2 linked regions of the Thalassobaculum sp. OXR-137 genome follow. The protein of the gene in region 1 interacts with the protein of each later gene in a pairwise test. Links are inferred from orthologs where the notes say so. Each region holds a gene or a part of one and is shown on either strand. Other genes may lie near its edges.

Region 1 (10,773 bases):
CCACCCGCACCGCCTCGGTCGCCTGGATCGAATCCGTGGTGACCAGGGAGGTCAGCGGCGACGAGGTCACGCGGGCCACGGCGCCGCCGGACAGCACGCCGTGGGTGATATAGGCGTCGGCGGAGATCGCACCGGCCTGGATCAGCGCCTCGGCGGCGTTGCACAGCGTGCCGCCGCTGTCGACGATGTCGTCCACCAGCACGCAGCGCCGGCCGTCCACGTCGCCGATGATGTTCATCACCTCCGACACGCCGGCGCGCTCGCGCCGCTTGTCGATGATGGCGAGGTCGGCATGGATGCGGCTGGCGACCGCGCGGGCACGGACCACGCCGCCGACATCCGGAGAGACCACGACCAGCTTCTCGTCGCCGTAGCGCGCCTTGATGTCGTCGATGAACACCGGGGCGGCGAACAGATTGTCGGTCGGGATGTCGAAGAAGCCCTGGATCTGACCGGCATGCAGGTCGATCGTCAGGACGCGGTCGGCGCCAGCCTTGGTGATCAGGTTGGCGACCAGCTTGGCGGAGATCGGCGTGCGCGGGCCGGACTTACGGTCCTGGCGGGCATAGCCGTAGTACGGGATGACCGCGGTGATGCGGCGGGCCGAGCTGCGGCGCAGGGCGTCCAGCGTGACCAGCAGTTCCATCAGGTTGTCGTTCGCCGGATAGCTCGTTGACTGCACCACGAACACGTCCTCGCCGCGGATGTTCTCCTGGATCTCGACGAAGACCTCCATGTCGGAGAACCGTCGGATATCCGCCTTGGTCAGCGGCAGGTTCAGATAGGCGGAAATGGCCTCGGCCAGGGGCCTGTTGGAATTGCAGGCCAGGATCTTCGGGGCGCGTGTCGACATGAACCAACCGGCGATGTAGCGGGCGGGGCGGAAAGGCTCCCGGGAAAAGAGGCGCGACCTTACCCAGCGTCATCCCGGCCCGCAAGTTAGAAGTCGGTTCGATTACATCGGCTGATCGGCGGCGGCCGGCGCGTTAACCACGCGGGCCCCCGGTATGAAGGTATTTGCCATCTCCTCGGCCCGGGAGAGATAGGTGTCCAGCGCCTTCATCGTCACGGCCATGTCGGGGCTGTCGTCGGTGCGCCAAACGCGCAAAGTCGCCATCCAGACCACGGCGAGACCCTTCACCTTCAGCGGGCCGAAGGGCGGACGAGTGCGTTCGCCGACCGCCTCCAGGGTGCGGGCCATCGACCGGCCGAGGCTCGGCAGGCTGGCAAGAGCGGTGCCCGGATCGCGCGGCAGGCCGTCGAGGATCGACAGGAACGCCTCCCGGTTCGCCGCGACCACGTCGAGCCGCGCCATCAGCGCCTCGAACAGGCGGTCCCGTACGGGAATCGCCGGATCGGTGGCGTCCTCGTCCAGGGCGGCCATCATCCCGGCATCGACCCGGCCGGAGATCGCCGCCAGCAGCCCCGCCTTGCAGCGCAGGGTCCGGCGCGCCGTCAGCGGGTCGAGACCAGCCCGCGCCGCCGCACCGGCCAGAGTCACCGACCGCCAGCTCTCGGTGGCGGCCATCTCAAGGGCCGCGTCGACCAGCAGGTCGGTGGCCGTCGCGGGTTCGCCCGCCATGTCGCTTGCGTCCGTCATACCGATGGATATGCCCCCTCGCGCCCCATCATCAAGACGGCCGCATCAAGAAGCCGGCCGGCGGGATCAGCCGGCGAGCTCCTTCGACCGCGCGGTGGCGGCGGCGATGGCCTTGTCGAAGATCGGCTGGATACCGGTGCCCTCGGCCATCAGCACCTTGAGCGCCTCGGCCGTGGTGCCGCCGGGGCTGGTCACGTTGATCCGGAGCTGGGAGGCCTCCTCCGAGGACCGCCGGGCAAGTTCGCCCGATCCCGACACCGTCGCCCGAGCCAGGCGCATGGCCATCTCTTCGGGCAGGCCCGCCTTCACGCCGGCGGCCGCCAGGGTCTCGATCAGCAGGAAGACATAGGCCGGCCCGCCACCGGACAGGGCGGTCACCGCGTCGATCTGGTCCTCGGTCTCGGCCTCGACCGCCTCGCCGACCGCTTCCAGCAGCCGGTGGGCCTGGGCCTTCTGCGCCTCGCTCACATGGTCGTTGGCAACATAGGCGGTGATGCCCCGCCCGACCGCCGCCGGGGTGTTCGGCATGGCGCGCACGATCGGCGCGGCGGCGCCCAGCTTGTTCTCGAAATAGCCGATTGTCTTGCCCGCGGCGATCGACAGGAAATAGGCGCCCGAGCCGCCGAGTTTCGCCAGCGGCACCAGGGCGTCGTCCATCATCTGCGGCTTCACCGCCAGGATCACCACGCTGGGGGTCAGGTCGCCGGGCAGGTCTTCGGCCGCCGCATAGACGGTCACCCCGTCGCGCTTGGCCAGATCGCCCATGGCCTCGGCATGGGGTTCGACGACATGCACGCCGCCGGCCGCTTCTCCGCTCTCCAGCCAGCCGGCCAGCATCGCTCCGCCCATCTTGCCGCAGCCGATGAGCACCAGGGGTTTGGTCATTTCCTCAGCCTTTTCTTGTCAGCCTCCGCTTCGGAGAGGCTGTCAGGCTTCTCCGGCGACGTCGAGCATGGAGGCGGCGACCGCCTCCTCCGCCGTCTTACCGCCCCAGATCACGAACTGGAAGGCCGGGAAGAACCGCTCGGCCTCGCTGAGGGCGACCTCGACCAGATCCTCCATCTGCTCCACCGACACGCCGCCGGTCCCGCGCACGAGCAGCGTATGCCGGTACATCGGCACGCCGTCGTCGGAGCCGAGGTCGAAATGGCCGAGCCAGAGCTTCTCGTTCAGCAGGGTGAGCAGCACGCAGACCTCGCGCCGCTTCTCCGCCGGGACCTTGCTTTCCAGCAGGCAGGAGAAGTGCAGCGCGCCGAGATCCTCCTGCCACAGGAAGTACAGTCGGTAGTCGCACCAGCGGCCGGAGATCTCCACGGCCATTTCGTCGGAGCCGGCCCGGTCGAAGGCCCATTCGTTGGCCCCGACCAGTTCCTCGAGCAGATCTAGCGGATTTTGATGGACGACGGTGGAATCGACATAGGTGACCGACATGTCGGGATGTTCCCCCTTTGGCGCGCTGACCGGCGCGTCGGGGCGGCCCGGGGTCGGGAGAGATCGACCGACAATCTGCTCAGGTCGGCCACATCATGTGGTGTGGGCCGCCGAATCACCACAAGGAATAGCCTCACAAACTGGTGACGCCCATTCAACACAAGATTTTGCGTCAGCGAGATGCTTCACACGCGATATTCAGCGCCTGTCGGAAGTCATTGAAATCGGGGACTTCCCTGCCGGGAGTTCTGAAACGCCGCACGGGGGCCGGTTTCCCGCAGGTGCGAAAGCCCCGTCGGGAGTTGGCCGAATCACTCGTCTTTGGGCGGTGTCTCGTCGGTCTTTGTCTTCCGCGTCGCCGTGCGCCGGGTGGCCGTGGTGGTGGTCGCCCGCCGGCGGTCGCCGCTCGCCGCCTTGCGCTTCGTGGCGGTCTTCTTGGCCTCGCCGAGCTTGGCTTCGAGGTCGGCGATGCGCGCCTGCAGGTCGGCCTGCTCGCGCCGCGCTTTGAGGGCCATCGCCTCGACCGCCTCGAACTCCTCGCGGGTGACGAGATCGCGGTCGGCCAGGAAGCGCTCGAACTGCTGATGGACGAGCTGCTCGATTTCGGCGCGGACGCCGGCGGCGGCGCTGAGCGCCCCGTTGGCCACACGGGCCAGATCGTCGAACAAACGGCTGCGGGTCTGCATGGCTCACCTCCTGGACCATGTGGATATGTCATCGCTGCGGCGCGGGATCAAGGATGGGGTTGTTCGGTGTCCGCCGTCCTCGCTCTTTCACGTCATCCCGGACGGCCCCGGGCTCGACCCGGGGGCGGGCCGGGACCGTGCCTCGCCCCATGGGTCCCGGCCCGAGCCCGGATCGGGTCCGGTCTCGTCCGGGATGACGGAATAAGAGGGTATAGAGAGGGTGCAAACCGTTGGGTCGCGGGAACGCTTCGTGTAGCTTGGGGCCGATTCAGATCCGTCCGTTCGGGAGCCCATCCAAGCCATGATCATCGTCACCGGCGGCGCCGGTTTCATCGGGTCCAACCTCGTCGCCGGCCTTGAGGAGGCGGTGGGCGGGGACATCGTCGTGGTCGACCGCCTAGGCACCGACGACAAGTGGCGCAACATCGCCAAGCGCGACCTGGCCGCCATCGTGCCGCCGGAAGATTTCTTCGACTTCCTCAACGACCATCGCGGCGACGTGGAGGCGATCTTCCACCTGGGCGCCATCTCGGCGACCACCGAGCGCGACGCCGACCTGATCGTGCGCGAGAACATCACCCTGCCGACCCGGCTCTGGCATTGGTGCGCGGAGACCCGCACCCGGCTGATCTACGCCTCCTCGGCCGCTACCTATGGGGACGGCGCCGCCGGGTTCGAAGATGACGACAGCCCGGAAGGCCTTTCCACCCTGCGGCCGATGAACGCCTATGGCTGGTCCAAGCACGCCTTCGACCGGCAGGCGGTGAAGATGGCGGCGGCCGGGGTGCACCCGCCGCAATGGGTCGGGCTCAAGTTCTTCAACGTCTACGGCCCGAACGAGTACCACAAGGGGACGATGAAGAGCGTGATCGCCCAGATCACCCCGAAGATCGCCGCCGGCGAGAGCGCCAAGCTCTTCACCTCCCACAACCCGGACTATCCCGACGGCGGGCAGCTCCGCGACTTCGTCTATGTGGACGACTGCGTGCGGGTGATGCTGTGGCTGCTGGAGACGCCGCATGTGAATGGCATCTTCAACCTAGGCACCGGCTCGGCCCGCAGCTTCGCCGACCTCGCCCGCGCGGTGTTCTCGGCCCTCGGTCAGGAGGAGCGGATCGAGTTCATCGAGATGCCCGAGGCGATCCGCGACCGCTACCAATACTTCACCCAGGCGCGCATGGACCGGCTGCGCGAGGCCGGCTATCCGGAGCAGTTCACCTCCCTGGAGGAAGGCGTGCGGCGCTACGTGAAGGGCTTCCTCACCTCCGACGACCCGTACCGCTGAGCGCCGGGGAGCGGGCGGATGCGGCTGCTGGCGATCTCCGACCTGCATCTGGCGGGGACGGTCAACCGCGAGGCGCTGGACGCCCTGCCGCCGCATCGCGACGACTGGCTGATCGTCGCCGGCGACGTGGCCGAGCGGATCGACATGGTGGCCGACGCCCTGGCGCTGCTGGCCGACCGGTTCGCCCAGGTGATCTGGGTGCCCGGCAATCACGAGCTGTGGTCGCGGCCGAGCTCCGACGAGCCCGTCGGGGTGGCGCGCTACGAGGCGCTGGTCGCCCGCGCCCGGTCGCTCGGCGTGCTCACCCCGGAGGACCCCTACCCGCTGTGGCCCGGTCCGGTCCCGCGCGGGGTCGGCCGGCTGGCCATCGCGCCGATGTTCCTGCTCTACGACTACAGCTTCCGGCCGGCGGACGTACCGCTCGAGTCGGTGGTCGAATGGGCGGAGGAGACCCACAACGTCTGCAGCGACGAGATCCTGCTGTCGCCGCTCCCCTATGACAGCCGCATCGCCTGGTGCCACGCACGGCTCGCCGAGACCGAGCGGCGCCTGCGGGCGGAAATCCCCGCCGGCACCCGCCCCGTGCTGGTGAACCACTGGCCGCTGCGCCACGACCTGGTGCGCATCCCGCGGGTGCCGCGCTTCACCCCCTGGTGCGGCACTGTCCTGACCGAGGACTGGCACACCCGCTTCGACGCCTATGCGGTCGTCACCGGCCATCTGCACACGAGGCGCACCGACATGCGCGGCGACACCCGCTTCGAGGAGGTGTCGCTCGGCTATCCCCGGCAGTGGGACCACAGCCGCGGCATCGAGCCCTACCTGCGCACGATCGTCGGCTGACACGGGGCCCGGCGTTTCCGTGGCTTGGCGGGACGCAGGTGCCCGCGATAGGCTCGGACACAAACCCACCAAAGATCGACGTCCAATCGAGACGCCCGGAGGAAAAGTCAGATGAAGATGCGTGCCTGCGTCCTGCGCGAGATCGGGGCACCGATGCCCTATGCCAAGAGCGTTCCCCTCGCCATCGAGGAGGTGGAACTGGATCCGCCGGGTTCGGGCGAGCTGCTGGTCAAGATCATCGGCGCCGGTCTCTGCCATTCGGACCTGTCCGTGATGAACGGATCGCGCCCCCGCCCGCTGCCGGTCGTGCTCGGCCACGAGGGCGCCGGCGAAGTGGTCGAAGTCGGCCCGGGCATCCGCGACATCAAGGTCGGCGACCCGGTCGTCTTCCAGTTCTCCGCCTCCTGCGGCCGCTGCATCCGCTGCCAGGAAGGCCGGCCGCAGATCTGCGAGACCCACGCCATCGCCCGCGCCAAGGGCGACCTGATGGGCGGCGGCAAGCGCCTGAAGGATTCCAAGGGCAACCCGATCAATCACCAGACCGGCGTGTCCTGCTTCGCCGAATACGCCGTGGTCGACCGGGGATCGGTGGTGAAGATCGACAGCGACATCCCGCTGGAGACCGCCGCCATCTTCGGCTGCGCGGTGATGACCGGCGTCGGGGCCGCCCTGAACGCCGCCCGCGTCGCACCGGGCGACAAGGTCGCCGTGATCGGCCTCGGCGGTGTCGGCTTCTCCGCCATGCTCGGCGCCATTCTCGGCGGCGCGGCGCAGGTGATCGCGGTGGACATCAACCCGGCCAAGCTCGGCCTCGCCCGCCAGCTCGGCGCCCATCACACCATCGACGCCCGCGAGCCCGACCATGTCCAGCAGATCAAGGACCTGACCGGCGGCGGCGTGGACGTCTCGCTGGAAGGGGCCGGCGTGATTCCGGCGCTGAAGACCGGCTACGACATCCTGAAGACCGGCGGCCAGCTCGTGACGGTTGGCCTGTCGCCCCAGGGCGAGGACTTCCCGATCCCGGCGGCCGATCTGGTCAGCCGCGAGATCGCGGTGCGCGGCAGCTACATGGGCTCCTGCGTGCCGGTGCGCGACATCCCGAAATATCTGGAGGCCTTCCGCCAGGGCCGCCTGCCCGTGGATCAGCTCATCGGCGAGCATGTGGGCTTCGACGGGGTGAATGCCGGCTTCGACAAGCTGGTGTCCGGCGAAGCGGTGCGCCAGATCCTCACACCCCATGCCGGCTGACGGCTGAACTAGGGCCGGGCCGGGTCGGAAGGATCCGGCTCGGCCGTCCCACCGACTGTCAGCGCTGGACGCTCGGCACGTTGCCCACCAGCAGCCGGTCGACCACGCCCTCGTCGTTCACGAAGGGCAGGATCAGCCGTTGCCACTGGGCGTAGAACTGGTCGAGGCGGGCGCGGTGGAACGAAAACAGCGGCTCGCGCCGGATGCAGACCGCCCGATACGTCGCCACGAAATACGCCGCGACCGACGGCGAGGGCACGTCCCAGACCCGCTTCCCGGTCATCTCGAACCGCGAATAGTCGACGATGCGGGAGCCGTAGACCCGGTACAGGAAGTCCGTCTCCCCGTCCTGCGGTTCCATCAGCATGAGGTAGCCGAGCGCCGGCTTCAGATCCAGGGCGTCGATCTCCCGGGAGCGAGGCAGGTCGTCTCCGCGCTTCCGGTCGAGCCAGTATCGCCGGAGGAAGATCAGCACCTCGTCCGCAAGCTGCTCCTCGCTCGGGGACCAGAGCAGGGCCGGCGGTTCGGTATGGATGCCCTCGAACAGCCGCTCGAGCGGCGCGAAGTCGGCCGCCACCAGCCCGTCCGCCACGAGAACGGCTTCGCGGCGCATGTCCAACGCCGGCCGGTCTCCAACGAACGCGCCGGGCCAACTGTCCCGCAACGCCTGGATTGAATTCTGCTCTCGAAACGCCACCGCTCTACCTGCTCAAGCCGCGACACTTGGCGATGCCTGCGCCGTCCCTCTGCGCCAACTCCACCCAATCCCGCTCTCATCGAATGTCTAGAATTTTATGTATGTTGATCTACATTTTTGAAAGTTAATACCGATTGATGAAGAAACCGTTAGCCCCGTCTTCGCGATCGGCCGACGGCGCTGGAAACGCCGCCGGCCGTCCGGATCACCAGGTCAGACGCAGCCCCGCATAGACCGCGCGGCCGACACCCGGCTCGTACAGGGCCGACGTGTCACTGGCCGTCGCCGCCACGCTGGTGGTCGCGATGTATTTCTCATCGGTCAGGTTGCGGGCATCGACGAAGAACGACAGGTGCTCCGAATACGCGTACCCGGCCTTGAAGCCGAGCAGCGCATAGGCCTCGGTATCCCGGGAGTTCTCGTTGTCGACGTAATAGGCCTGCGGCACCCATTCCACGTTCGGGCCGGCATAGAAGCCGTGCGGGCTCTTGTAGAGCAGCTCCGCCCGCAGGAAATGCCGCGGCGCGCCGGGCAGGTCGTTGTCGCCGTAGGTTGGATCACCGTCGAAGCGGAAATCGCTGAACGTGTACGCCGTGTTGATCCACAACCGGTCCGGGTTCGGCCCGTCGGTGAACAGCCCCTTGACCGGGGCCCAACCGACCGCCGCCTCGATGCCCTGGTGGATCGTCTCGTCGGCATTCACCACCCGGTAGTTGCCGCCGCCCAGATCGAAGTACTGGTACTCGTTCTCCAGATGCGAACGGTATACCGCCAGGTCCCAGGTGAAATCCTCCCGCTCACCGCGGGTGCCGATCTCGAAGGTCGTGGCGTATTGCGGCTTGATGTCCAGCAGGGTGGTGCCGGAGGCGAAGCTCACCTCGCTGAAGGTCGGCGCCTCGCCGCTGCGCGACACATTGGTGAAGACCTGCCAGTCCGGATCGACCTGCCACAGCAGGCCGATCTTCGGGTTGAGGAAGGTGTAGTCCGCCTCGCCGGAGGTATCGGTGGCGTCGTCGACCTCGTCGACCCGCTCCCGGTTGGCATGGACGAGCTGGACGCCGGTCACCAGGGTCAGCCCGGTGGTCACCTCGAACCCGTTCTCCGCATAGCCGGTCACGTTCAGCGACCGATCCTCGGAGCCGGAAAGCAGCGCGCCCTTGCTGCCGCGGTTGTTCACATATTGCCGGTTGTCGAGCCAGCCGCCGAACGCGTTCACCCCGAAGGTCAGAGTGTTTCCATGACCGAACAGGGTGTGCTCGTTGGTCGCCCGGGCGAAGGCGCCGACATCGTTATAGGTGTAGTCGAGATACTGGTAGATCGGATGGACGAGCTGCTTGTTGATCGCATAGCCGCCGAACTCGGCCACCACATCGTCAAACTCCACCGTCGTCTTGTTGGCGAAGCGCACCGATTCCATGTTGCGCTGATAATCCAGCCGCAGGTTCCCTGCCGCGGCCGTCTTCGGATCGGTCAGTGCGGCGTGCTTGGTCACCGATCCCGGGATGTCCTGCTGGATATCGGTGACGTTCAGATAGAAGCGCGTCTCCGCACTGTCGCTCAGCCGCCAGCCGAAATTGCCCGACGCCCGCTTCGACTCGCCGCCGCTATGGTCGCGATAGCCGTCCTGGGTCAGGAACCCGCCGCTGACATAGCCGTCCACGTCGCCTTCGGCAGCACCGCTGCTGAGCTGCAGCCGGCGGAAGCCGAAGCTACCCACATCCAGGCGCCCGTCGGCCAAGCTGGCGTCATGGCCGCTGGGCGTGACGAAATTGACGGCCCCGCCCAGGGCATTGGCGCCATAGCGCAGCGCGTTGCCGCCCTTGTAGACCTCGACATAGCGATAGGCGGTCGGGTCGAGTTCCTGGAAGTCGGCGCTGCCGTCGGCGGCGTTCATCGGGATGCCGTCCTGGTAGAGATGGATGCCGCGCATGTGGAAGTTCCGCGACAGGCCGGAGCCGCGGATCGAGAGGCGGGAATCCTCACCCCATTTCGGCTGGATCAGGACGCCGGGCGTATAGTCCAGCATGTCCTTCAGGGTGGTGGCGGCGGTATCGCGCCAGGCGGTGTCTGGCACCACCTCGACGGCTCCCGGGATCTGTTCGATCCGGCGGGTGGCTTCCTTGGTGGAAGGGACGGTCAGGGACGGCTCGGCCGTGCCGGTGACGGTGATCCGCAGCATCTCAACCGGCTGGCTGGACTGCGCGAAAGCGGGGACGGCAACGGTGCACAGCAGGGCAGCGCACAACGCCGTCCGCATGCCCGGACGGGCAAGGGAGTACGACATGAATGTCTCCGAAAGGCTCGGAGCCCGGCGGCCGGGCGACGCGTCGCCGGCATGCCGCTCGGGCATCGGAAGAGAGATCGACCGGGCGTCGCGGAACGGCGCCAAACGGTCGACGGAACAGCCTTACACGGAGCGGGCGGGCGGAGCGCGGGGACCGAGCGGCGGGCCGAGAAGCAGCGCCTCGGGCGCCACACCTGCCCGCGCAACGGCGACGGGCCGCGAGACCGGTATCCAGCGCAGGGGAACCCCGAGCTGGTCCGGCAGCACCATCGCCTTGGCGATGACGGTCTGGAACGGGCAGTCGGGCGCGGTCGGGCCGTCGGCGGCGCCGTCCTCGGTTCCGGCAGGCCCCGCCTTTTCGGGTAGGACCGTGACGGTCTTGAGCCCCGTGGGGGTACAGACGACGATCTCGAACCGGCCGTCCTGCAGGGCCGCCGGGTCCGGCATATAGCCGACGGGGATGATCGCCCGCAGGGCGAACAGCACCAGCAGCAGGTGGGACAATGCCCCACCCGCTCGCAGCCAACCCCTTGAGTTGGCGTGACGACTCTGCCCAAGCCCCCGCTTCATGGGGGATGTACACCACGGGGTCGCCCCGGTGTCCATGGTCACGAACGTCGCGGCCGGCGGTCTGCCTCAGGCAAGACCCCGACGCATCAGGCCGTGCTTGATCGGCGACACCCGCGACAGCACGCCGAG
Region 2 (10,722 bases), 1.5 Mb from region 1 along the record:
GACCATCACCATCGAGCCCACCATGCTCTCCGGCTGTCCCATCTCCGTGCCCCAGGCGGCCGCCAGGCGGCGGCCGGCGGCCATGGCCAGGGCATGGTTGTGGGCGCGGATCGCCTCGATGCCGAACTTGTCGACGAAATCCAGCGCCGTCGGCAGGGAATGCTGGGCCGACCCGTCGCGGGTGCCCACCCAGTCGAACTCCTCGCGGAATCCGCCGCCATAGCCGTGGCTGATCACCGCCGGGTGCAGCCTGTCGATCACCCGCGGCCCGGCCCATAGGAAGGCGCAGCCCTTGGCCGCGAAGAGCCATTTGTGGCAGGTGCCGGTGTACCAGTCGGCCCCGAGCGCCTCGATGTCGAGCCCCATCATGCCCGGCGCATGGGCGCCGTCGACCAGCACCAGCGCGCCGGCATCCCGGGCGGCGGCGGTCATCGGCGCCACCGGGAGGGCGAGGGCCGTCGGCGAGGTGACATGGTCGATGATCGCCAGACGCGGCTTGCTCTCGGCGAGGGCGGTCTCGAAGGCGGCGATGGCCTGTTCCGGCGCCTCGGCCGGAAAGGGCAGGGTCCATTCGGCGATCTCCGCCCCGGTCATCGTGCACACGAAGCGGACGGTGTTGCGGACCGCGCCGTAGGTCTGGTCGTTGATCAGGATCCGGTCGCCCGGCTTCAGGTCGAGGGAGCGCAGGATCGCGTTCACCGCCTGTGTCGGGTTCTCGACCATGGCGAGGCTGTCGCCCGTGGTGCCGACATAGGGAGCGAGCCTGGCGGCGGCGGCGCGCAGGGCCGGGCGGAACTCGAACTCCATGAATCGGCTGGGCTCCGCCTCCATCCGATCGCGCCAGTCGCGCTGCGCCTCCAGCACGGCCCGCGGCGTGGCGCCGTAGGAGCCGTGGTTGAGGTGCACGGAGCGCTCTTCGAGGCAGAAAAGCGGGCGGAGGTCGGTGCCGAAGGCGGAAGGAACGGTCTTCATGGAGGCAAGTGTGCCGGAGGTTTCGCGGCCCCGCCAAGGCTACTTTGTCCTGCCGACAATGATTTTCGCGCTGCCCAGCCGACAGCGTCCGGACCCCTGTGGCGCGCCTGCCTCATTTTGGCCAGGGCCACGGGATATTCGGTTTCGGGACGCCCGACAGGGACGGGAGACAGGCCGGGAATGGGGGGCGATTGTGTGGCGGAATGGCTTGGCGCTATGCTGCCTGTTGATATTGCGCCGCACACAAGAACTCGTGGCTCGCCCTGGCAGCGGGGAGCCCGGCTCCCTAAATGACCGTAAACGCAGATCCGCTTATCCGCGCAGAGGAGGCCGCCGCTGATGGCGCCGAATACCAAGGTCTCAATGTTTTCCCGGCTTCGGACCTACTTCTTCGCGGGCGTGCTGGTCACCGCGCCCATTGGCATAACCCTCTATCTTGCGTGGCTGATCATCGATTTTATCGATAATCGGGTCACGCCGCTGATACCGGCCCGCTACAACCCGGAGACCTATCTGCCGTTCGGCATCCCGGGTCTCGGTGTGATCGTCGCCATTGTCGTGCTGACGATCATCGGCGCCTTCACCGCCGGGCTGGTCGGCCGCTGGCTGGTGAGCCTGTCCGAGCGGCTGATGGCCCGCATGCCGGTCATCCGCAACGTGCACAGCGCGCTGAAGCAGATCCTTGAGACGGTGCTGGCGCAGCAGTCCAAGGCGTTCCGCCAGGTGGTGATGATCGAATACCCCCGCCGGGGGATCTGGGCGCTGGGATTCCTGACGGGCGATACGGTGGGCGAGGTGCAGAATCTGACTTCCGACGACGTGGTCAACGTGTTCCTGCCGACCACGCCGAACCCGACCTCCGGCTTCCTGCTCTTCGTTCCGCGCGAGGACTGCCACGTTCTAACGATGACGGTGGAGGAGGGGATAAAGATGGTGGTCTCCGGCGGCATCGTGACGCCGCCCGATCGCCGGCCCAAGGACGCCCGCGATGTGCCTGTGATCCCCGCGGCCTCGCCGGATCATCCGGAGGGACCGACCCGGCGGATCGACGCGGCCTGATCTCAAGAAGAACAAGCGATATCCGGAGGGAGAGACACATGACCGATGCGGTGATGGCGGTCTGGGGCGACACCGCGCCCGAGGGCGACGCCGAGTTCAGCGAGTGGTACCACCGCGAGCACATCCCCGAGCGGGTCGGCATGCCCGGCTGGCGCAACGGCCGGCGCTACCGCAAGATCGGCCGCGGCAAGCACCGCTATCTGGCGGTCTACGACGTCGACCGCATGGCCTGTTTCGACGACCCGGCCTATCGCCACGCGCTCGACCATCCGACCGAGTGGACCACCCGGATGATGCCGAATTTCCGCAACTTCGTGCGGGCCACCAGCCGGGTGCGGTTCTCCAGCGGCGAGGCGCTGGGATCGGTGATCGCGACGGTGCGCTACGATCCGGGTACCGGCGACCCCGAGGAGATCGCCCGCTGGCTCGCCGGCACCGCCCTGCACGACCTGCGCACCAGCGAGGGCATCACCCGGGTGCAGCACTGGCAGGCCGATATGGATCGATCCCTTGCGAAGACCGCCGAGCAGGCGATCCGCACCAGCCGCGACGGCAAGGCGCCGTTCACCGCGGTGGTGGAGGGAACCGAGCGCGCGTTCGTCGAGGCGGCGCTGGTGGAAGCGGGCATCATCGAAGGCCTCGCCGACCGCGGCGCCCGCAAGGTCGAGAGCGGGCTGTACAGCATGCTGTTCGCGCTGCATCGCTGACCCTTCGACACGTCCCCCGGCTGAACGCCGGGGTCCTGCTCAGGGTGAGGTCAATTTTTTGAACCTAAGATGACCTCTCCCTGAGCAGCGCCCCCTTGGGCGCGTGTCGAAGGGCCGCCGCCGCCCTTACCCCGCCATCTCCCCGAGGCGCTTGTACAGATAGGTCCGGCTGATCCCCAGTGCCTCGGCGGCGCGCTTCTTGTTGCCGTCGGCGCGGTCCAGGGCTTCGGCGATCAGCCGCTCCTCCAGCGCGCGGAGTTGCGCCTCCAGCGGGGCGGCGGGGTTCGCCTGCGGTTCCTCTCCCACTAAGTCCGGCAGGTCTGCCGGGGTCAGTTCCTCGCCGTCGCAGAAGATCGCCGCCTTCTGCACCGTGTTGAACAGCTCGCGTACGTTTCCGGGCCAGGGATGGGCGGTCAGCAGCGCCATGGCATCGGCCCGCACGCCTCGGCTTGGCAGGTTGTGGCGCTTCACGGTGCGGGCGAGGAAGGTGCGGACCAGGGCAGGGATGTCGGCCGCCCGGTCGCGCAGCGGCGGCAGCCAGAGGGTGATGGCGCCGATGCGGAAATACAGGTCGGCGCGGAAATCCTCCTCCTCGATCATCCGCTCCAGCGGCCGGTTGGTGGCGGTGACCAGGCGGAAGTCGGCGCTGCGGGAGCGGTGGCCGCCAAGGCGCTCGAAAGTGCCTTCCTCCAGCACCCGCAGCACTTTGGCCTGGATGTCGATGCCCATGTCGCCGATCTCGTCGAGGAACAGGGTGCCCTTGTCGGCCAGTTCGAACTTGCCCGACCGGCCGCGCTTGTCGGCCCCGGTGAAGGAGCCGGGCTCGTAGCCGAACAGTTCGGCTTCTACGAGGGTGGCGGGGAGGGCGGCGGCGTTCAGCACCACCAGCGGCTTGGCTGCCCGGTTCGACTGGCCGTGCAGCGCGCGGGCGACCAGCTCCTTGCCGGTGCCGCTCTCGCCGCGGATCAGGACGGAAATGTCGAGCGACGCGATGCGGGCGATGTCGGCCTTGAGCTTCCGGATCGGCGGGCTGTCGCCGATGATCGCCTCCAGATCGGCCGGACCCGGCCGCATCTCCTCCAGCTCGCGGCGGTAGTAGTCGACCTCTGCCCGCAGCTTGGCGATCTCGCGGCCGAATTCCAGCGCCTGGTCCGGTCCCTTGAACATCACCTGGCCGATGGCGCCGACGGTGCGGTCGTCCCGGCTGATGGGAAAGCGGCTGACGATGCGGGCGACACCGTTCATCTCCTGCAGCCGGCCGATCTGGGCACGGCCCGACCGGGCCACCTCGGGCAGGCGCGTGTTTTCGATCACCTCCTCGGCCGGGCGGCCGAGGCCTTCGCCGCGCTTCATGCCGAAGAACTTGGCATGCACCGGGCTGACCCAGCGCAGCAGCCCCTCGGCATCGACCACGGTGATCGCCTCGTAGGGGTTGGTGAGGAAATGGGCGAGGATCTCGTGGGCGAAGTCGACGCTCGCGGCGAAATCCACCACCGGGTCCTCGCCCCCCCCCGGCCAGACCAGGTGCAGGGCGACGCCCCTATCGGTGTGACGGGACAGCACCGACCAGACCGTGTCGCCGAGATCCACGCTCCAGATCCGTCGGTCCGGATCGGCGACCGTCAATGCGCGGTCGACGGCGTCGGGCAGGCGCGGGCCGTCGGCGAAGAGCAGGGTGCCGTCGGGCTGGAACAGGCGGATGCTGGGAGATGTGTCCATGAGGCGGACAGTAGAAAATCCGTTTGTCCGCGTCGAGTACAGTTCTGGAGTCTAGGATGCGGAAATCCGGCGGATCTGCGGTTGGCACGGCCGTTGCGCTGTCCGCAGGTGGAGGAACCGCCCATGACCGACACCAAGTTACCGCTCAACGATCTGCCGCCGGCGCCCACCGGCGCACCGTTCGACCTGCTCGAGGGCGTGCGGGTGCTCGACCTGACCACGTCCATCGCCGGGCCTTACGCGACGCTGCTGCTGGCGGATTACGGGGCCGATGTGGTGAAGATCGAGCGGCCGGGCAGCGGCGACGACGCCCGCGCCTGGGGCCCGCCGTTTCTCGACGGCGACTCGCTCTGGTTCATGTCGGTGAACCGCAACAAGCGCAGTGTAGCCGTCGACTACACGGTCGATCCCGGGCGCTCCCTGTTCGAGAAGCTGGTCTCCGCCGCCGACGTGGTGGTTCTGAACCAGGTGCCGCGGGTGCAGGAGAAGCTGAAGACCAACCCGGCGACCCTGCAAAAACTCAATCCCGGGCTGATCGTCGCCTCGGTCACCGGCTTCGGCCTGACCGGCGAGCGCAAGGACAAGCCCTGTTACGACCTGATCGCGGAAGGCTATTCCGGCGTCATGGACCTGACCGGCGAGCCGGACAGCCCGCCGCAGAAGGTCGGCACCCCCGCCGCCGACCTGCTGGCCGGGCACGATCTGGCGCTGGCCGTCGCCGCCGCCCTGGTGCGCAAGGGCCGCACGGGGCAGGGCGCCGTGGTCGACGTCTCCATGGTGGAGAGCATGACCCGCTTCATGGTGCCGCGCATCGCCAGCTATCTGGGCTCCGGCGAGGTGCCGGCCCGCTCCGGCGCGCGGGACAGTGTGATCGCGATCTATCAGGTGTTCGACACCGCCGACGACCCGATGACCCTCGGCCTCGGCAATGACGCGATCTGGCGGCGGTTTTGGCAGGCGGTGGGCGATGCCAGGCGCGGCGAGGATCCGGCGACCGCCACCAATGCCGGCCGCCGCGAGGTCCGCGCCGAGCTGGTAGCCGAGATCCAGGCGATCCTGAAGACCCGGCCCCGGGCCGAATGGCTCGCCCTGTTCGACGCCAACAAGGTGCCAGCCGGCCCGATCCAGCGTGTGGACGAGGTCTGCACCGATCGCCATCTGTACGAGCGTGGCTTCCTCTATACGATCGCGCGGGAGGGCAAGAGCCCGTCGCCCCAGGTCGGCACCGGCGTACAGATCGACGGCCGGGCCAACGCGCCGCGCCGCGCGCCGCCGGATCTCGGCGCCCACGAGACCGACATCCGCGCCGACTGGCTCGGCGAAAGCTGACCCCGGCCCTTCGAAGAACACCATCCCAAGGGAAGAGACGCATGTCCCAGACGTTCGAGACCATCCTGTACGAGGAAGACGGCCCCATCGGCTGGATCACCATCAACCGGCCGGAAGACGGGAACATGTTCACCCCCGTCACCTGTATCGAGATCCGCGACTGTATCGAGGCGATCCGCCGCGAGACCCGCACCCGCGTGGTGGTGCTAACAGGGGCGGGCGAGAAGTTCTTCTGCATCGGCGGCCGCAAGGACGGCATGGAGGACACCACTCTCTATGCCGGCGTGCTTCCGACGCTTGAGATGTACGACGCCATCGACAAGCTGCAGAAGCCGGTGATCGCCATGGTCAACGGTTTCGCGGTCGGCGGCGGCAACGTGCTGCACACGGTCTGCGACCTCACCATCGCCAAGGAAAGCGCGGTGTTTCGCCAGGTCGGCCCGATGATGGGCAGCTTCGACGCCGGCTACGGTACTTGGTATCTGGAGGACGCCATCGGCAAGAAGCGGGCGAAGGAGATGTGGTACACAAACCGCAAGCTTTCCGCCGCCGAGGCGCTTGACTGGGGTCTGATCAACAAGGTGGTGCCGGACGACAAGTTGCGCGAGGAGACCCGCGCCTGGGCACTGTCGATCTCCGAGCGCGGCCCGATGGCCCTGGCCGGCATCAAGCACGCCTTCCTCGCGCGTCATGGCGGTGTCGGCGGTCTCGGCCGCGTCTCCCACGACATGCTGCTGAAGCTGTACCTGAAGACCGAGGAGAGCCAGGAGCTGTCCAAGGCCTTCGGCGAGCGCCGCACGCCCGATCCGGACAAGTTCGGCCACTGAGGGCGCGGTCATGAGCCGGCTTCTGACCCTGCACGACCCGGCCACGGCGCGGCGCTACTACGAGGCCGGTCTGTGGCATGACGAGACCTTCTATGCCCTGCTGGCCAAGCACGCGGCCGCACGGCCCGACGCCAAAGCGGTGCGGGATTCCGCCCGCCATCTGACCTGGGGGCAGTTGAAGGACTGGGTCGACACCATTGCCGACAGCCTGCACGAGGCGGGCGTGGTGACCGGCGAGCGGGTGGCGCTCTGGGCTTCCAACCGTGTGGAAGTGGTCGCGTCCTTCCTGGCGTGCTCGCGCAACGGCTATGTCTGCAACCCGTCGCTCCACCGCAACTACACGGTGGAGGAGATCGCCGGCCTGCTGCAGCGGGTCGGGGCGACGGCGGCCGTGGTGGAGACCGGCTGGGGGGCCGATACCGATCGCCACGACCCGATCGCCGCCCTGCGCGGGCTGGAGGCCATGCGCAGGGTCTTTGTCCTGCCGCCCCACCGCGCAGAGGGCGACCTGCCGGGGGTCGGCACCGCCCCGCGCCACCTGCGGGAGCCCGACCCGAACCCGGACAGCATCTGCTATCTCGCCTTCACCAGCGGCACGACGGGCAAGCCCAAGGGGGTGATGCATTCCGACAATTCGCTGTTGGCCAACTGCCGCGACCTGGTGAAGGACTGGCATCACGACAGTTCCACCGTGCTGCTGACCCTGTCGCCGCTGAGCCACCACATCGCCTGGGTCGCGGTCGGCCAGTGGCTGGTCGCCGGCATGCAGCTGGTGATCGACGATCCCGCCCCGGGCCTGTCCCGCCTCGACTGGATGATCGAGACCGGGGCGACCTACGTGATGGGCGTGCCCACCCATGCCATGGACATCCAGGCCGAACAGGCGCGGCGCGGCATCGGGAAGCTTGGCTCGGTCAACCTGTTCTACATGGCCGGCTCGCCGATCCCGCCGGCCGTGGCAGAGCGGTTCGTGCGCCAGGGCGTGCGGCCGCAGAACATCTACGGCATGACCGAGAACTCCTCGCACCAGTACACCCACCCGGTGGACGACGAGGCGACGATCTGCGCCACCTGCGGACGCGGGGGGGCGGGGTACGAGGTGCGGATCTTCTCCCAGGAGAACCGGGACGAGGAGGTGCCGCCCGGCACCATCGGCGAGATCGGCGGCAAGGGCGCCGCCCTGATGCTGGGATATTTCGACAACCAGGCCGCCACCGAGGGCTCGTTCAACCGCGACGGCTGGTTCCTGTCCGGCGATCTCGGCGTGCTCGACGGCAACGGCAACCTGTCCATCGTCGGCCGGCTGAAGGACGTGGTGATCCGCGGCGGCCACAACATCTTCCCGGCCCGGGTGGAAGATCTGGCGGTGAAGCATCCTAACATCGCCAAGGCGGCGGCTTTCCCGGTGCCGGACGAACGGCTCGGCGAGAAGCTGGCCCTGGCGATCCTGCCAAGCGGGGAGAGCCCCGATGCCGCCACAGTGCTGAATCATCTCTATGCGGTGGGGCTGTCGAAATACGACATGCCGGAATACTTCCTGGTGATGGACAGCTTCCCGCTGACCCCCAGCGGTAAGATCCTGAAGCGCGAGCTGGCGGAATGGGCGAAGTCCGGACGGATTGCGCCCGAGCCCTGCCGGTTCAAGCAGCCCGAAGACGCCTGAGGAGACGACACCATGACCGTGACCCTGGCCCTGTCCGAAGGGATCGCCACCCTGACCATCGACCGTCAGGAGACGCTGAATGCGCTTAATTTCAGCCTGATATCGGATATCGCTGAGAAACTGGACGAGGTCCGAGACTCTGCGGCTCGTGGCCTGCTGATCACCGGTGCCGGCGAGAAGGCGTTCTGCGCCGGCGCCGATATCAAGGAACTGATGGGCCGAGACCTGATGGCCCAGAAGCGCGGTGCGGAGGCCGGGCAGGCGACCTTCGCCAAGATCGCCGCCCTGGAGATCCCGTCGCTCGCCCTGATCAACGGTTTCGCCTTCGGCGGCGGGCTTGAGATGGCGCTGGCCTGCACCTTCCGGATGGCGGTGCCGACTGCGAAGATGGGACTGCCGGAGATCAAGCTCGGCCTGATCCCGGGCTATGGCGGAACCCAGCGGCTGCCGCGCCTGATAGGCGAGGGGCGGGCGCTGGAGATGATCCTGACCGGCCGCACCGTCGATGCCGAGGAGGCGCATCGGATCGGTCTGGTGAATAGGTTGGCCGAAACCGCCGATCCAGTTGCCGAGGCACAGGGCTTCCTGGGCGAGGTGACCCGCTACGGCCTGCCGGCGATCAGCTTCGCCAAGGAGGCGGTGACCCGCGCCCTGGACCTGCCGATCCATGAGGGGCTGAAGGTGGAGGCGGATCTCTCCACCCTGTCCTTCCGCACCGAGGACGCCGACGAGGGCCTCGCCGCCTTCGTCGAGAAACGCAAACCGAGTTTCAAGGATCGCTGATGGCCACCGTACTCGACCGCCTGGACGCCAGCCTCGACCTGCCCGAGGACGAGGCCATGGTGCTGGACAGCGTGCGCCAGCTCGCCACCGAGAAGATCGCGCCGCGTGCCGCGGAGCACGACCGCAACGGCACCTATCCGGCCGACAACATCGCCGAGATGAACGCGCTCGGCATGAACGCCATGTTCGTGCCGGAGGAATATGGCGGGCTCGGCCTGTCCTACACTGTCTATCTCGCCTGCGTGCGGGAGATCTCCAAGGCTTGTGCGTCGACCGGCATCATCTGGGCCACCAACTTCCACGGCATGAAGCCGGTGATGGATTTCGGCACCGAGGCGCAGAAGCAGCGCATCCTGCCGACCATCGCCGCCGGCGGGATCGGCTCGCTCTGCATCACCGAGCCGACGGCCGGCTCCGACGCCACCGGCATGAAGACCCGCATCACCCCGGACGGCAACGAGAGCGTGGTGATCAACGGCGGGAAGACCTTCATCTCCAACGGCAACGTCGCCGACCACCTGCTGGTCTTCGGCAAGTGGAGCGAGATCGACGACCCGCGCAAGTCGATCACCGCCTTCGTGGTCGACAAGGACACGCCGGGCCTGGAGGTCCTCCGCAAGGAGGAGAAGATGGGCCACCGGGCCGCACCCACGGTGGCGCTGTCCTTCGAGGACATGAAGATTCCGCGCGAGAACATCATCGGCGAGCCGGGAGACGGGCTGCAGATCCTGCTGTCCTCGCTGAACAAGTCGCGGCCCAGCGTGGCGGCCCAGGCGCTCGGCATCGCCCGGGCGGCGTTCGAGGACGCGATCGACTACATCAACGACCGCCGCCAGTCGGGCAAGCGGATCGTCGAGTTCCAGGGCATCCAGTTCACCCTGGCCGATCTCGCCACCGACCTCGCCATGTGCGAGGCGTGGCTGTGGAAGGTCGGCCGCATGGTCGACGGCGGCGCGACGGATTTCGGGATCGAGGCGTCGATGCTGAAGATGCGCGGCTCCGATCTCGCCATGCGGATCGCCGACGAGGCGGTGCAGCTCCATGGCGGCTACGGCTACTGCCAGGACTACCGGGTCGAGCGGCTGATGCGCGACGCCAAGATCACCCAGATCTGGGAAGGCACCAACCAGATCCACCGCCAGCTCATCGGCCGCAGTTTCGCGCGGAAGGAATAGGCAACCCCAGACCCCGACCCGTCATCCTGAACTCGTTTCAGGACCTCATGGGCGGTTGGTCAAGCGAGGTCCTGAAACGAGTTCAGGATGACGGCGTGAAAATTGTTGGAGTTCACCAATGACAACCATCCAGACCGTCGGTGTGTGCGGCGCCGGGACCATGGGGGCGGGGATCGCCATCGTGGCGGCCCGCGCCGGCTACCGCACCGTGCTCTACGACACCAATGCCAAGGCGCTGGACCGGGCCAGGGGCCAGACCGAGGCCTTCCTCGCCAAGTCGGTAGAGCGCGGCAAGCTGACCCAGGAACAGGTCGACGCCGCCCTGGCCGGCTACAAGACCACCGACACGCTGGACGGCCTCGGCGAGTGCGACATCGTCATCGAGGCGGTGTTCGAGAACCTGGCTGTCAAGCAGGAGCTGTTCGGCAAGCTGAACGACGTCTGCCCGGAGCACACCCTGTTCGCTTCCAACACCTCCACCCTGTCGA

The links.
Region 2: the proteins of rfaD (region 1) and T8K17_RS17425 interact in binary tests that used the Escherichia coli proteins (3 or more experiments, as listed by UniProt). The link is inferred for Thalassobaculum sp. OXR-137 from one-to-one orthologs.

The regions. Positions count from the first base shown.
Region 1 is NZ_CP139715.1:2,214,657-2,225,429, reverse strand. The notes cover bases 3,214-6,010. They hold rfaD (ADP-glyceromanno-heptose 6-epimerase), read left to right. Parts: upstream 3,214-4,018; coding sequence 4,019-5,002; downstream 5,003-6,010. Other genes in these bases: T8K17_RS10395 (zinc-dependent alcohol dehydrogenase family protein), read left to right, coding at 5,957-6,010; T8K17_RS10400 (metallophosphoesterase), read left to right, coding at 5,021-5,845; T8K17_RS10410 (accessory factor UbiK family protein), read right to left, coding at 3,343-3,717. Also shown: T8K17_RS10430 (ribose-phosphate pyrophosphokinase), read right to left, coding at 1-853; T8K17_RS10425 (hypothetical protein), read right to left, coding at 956-1,582; proC (pyrroline-5-carboxylate reductase), read right to left, coding at 1,667-2,485; T8K17_RS10415 (YbjN domain-containing protein), read right to left, coding at 2,528-3,031; more of T8K17_RS10395, read left to right, coding at 6,011-7,093; T8K17_RS10390 (PAS domain-containing protein), read right to left, coding at 7,152-7,706; T8K17_RS10385 (TonB-dependent receptor family protein), read right to left, coding at 7,996-10,074; T8K17_RS10380 (hypothetical protein), read right to left, coding at 10,198-10,578; T8K17_RS10375 (FAD-dependent monooxygenase), read right to left, coding at 10,711-10,773. UniProt on the Escherichia coli protein: Catalyzes the interconversion between ADP-D-glycero-beta-D-manno-heptose and ADP-L-glycero-beta-D-manno-heptose via an epimerization at carbon 6 of the heptose.
Region 2 is NZ_CP139715.1:3,761,301-3,772,022, forward strand. Bases 4,975-7,720 are described here. They hold T8K17_RS17425 (enoyl-CoA hydratase-related protein), read left to right. Parts: upstream 4,975-5,827; coding sequence 5,828-6,613; downstream 6,614-7,720. Other genes in these bases: T8K17_RS17420 (CoA transferase), read left to right, coding at 4,975-5,786; T8K17_RS17430 (class I adenylate-forming enzyme family protein), read left to right, coding at 6,624-7,720. In the rest of the region: T8K17_RS17400 (aminotransferase class V-fold PLP-dependent enzyme), read right to left, coding at 1-972; T8K17_RS17405 (DUF502 domain-containing protein), read left to right, coding at 1,312-2,031; T8K17_RS17410 (DUF4286 family protein), read left to right, coding at 2,070-2,738; T8K17_RS17415 (sigma-54 interaction domain-containing protein), read right to left, coding at 2,865-4,457; more of T8K17_RS17420, read left to right, coding at 4,581-4,974; more of T8K17_RS17430, read left to right, coding at 7,721-8,276; T8K17_RS17435 (enoyl-CoA hydratase/isomerase family protein), read left to right, coding at 8,289-9,059; T8K17_RS17440 (acyl-CoA dehydrogenase family protein), read left to right, coding at 9,059-10,234; T8K17_RS17445 (3-hydroxyacyl-CoA dehydrogenase family protein), read left to right, coding at 10,353-10,722. UniProt on the Escherichia coli protein: Converts o-succinylbenzoyl-CoA (OSB-CoA) to 1,4-dihydroxy-2-naphthoyl-CoA (DHNA-CoA).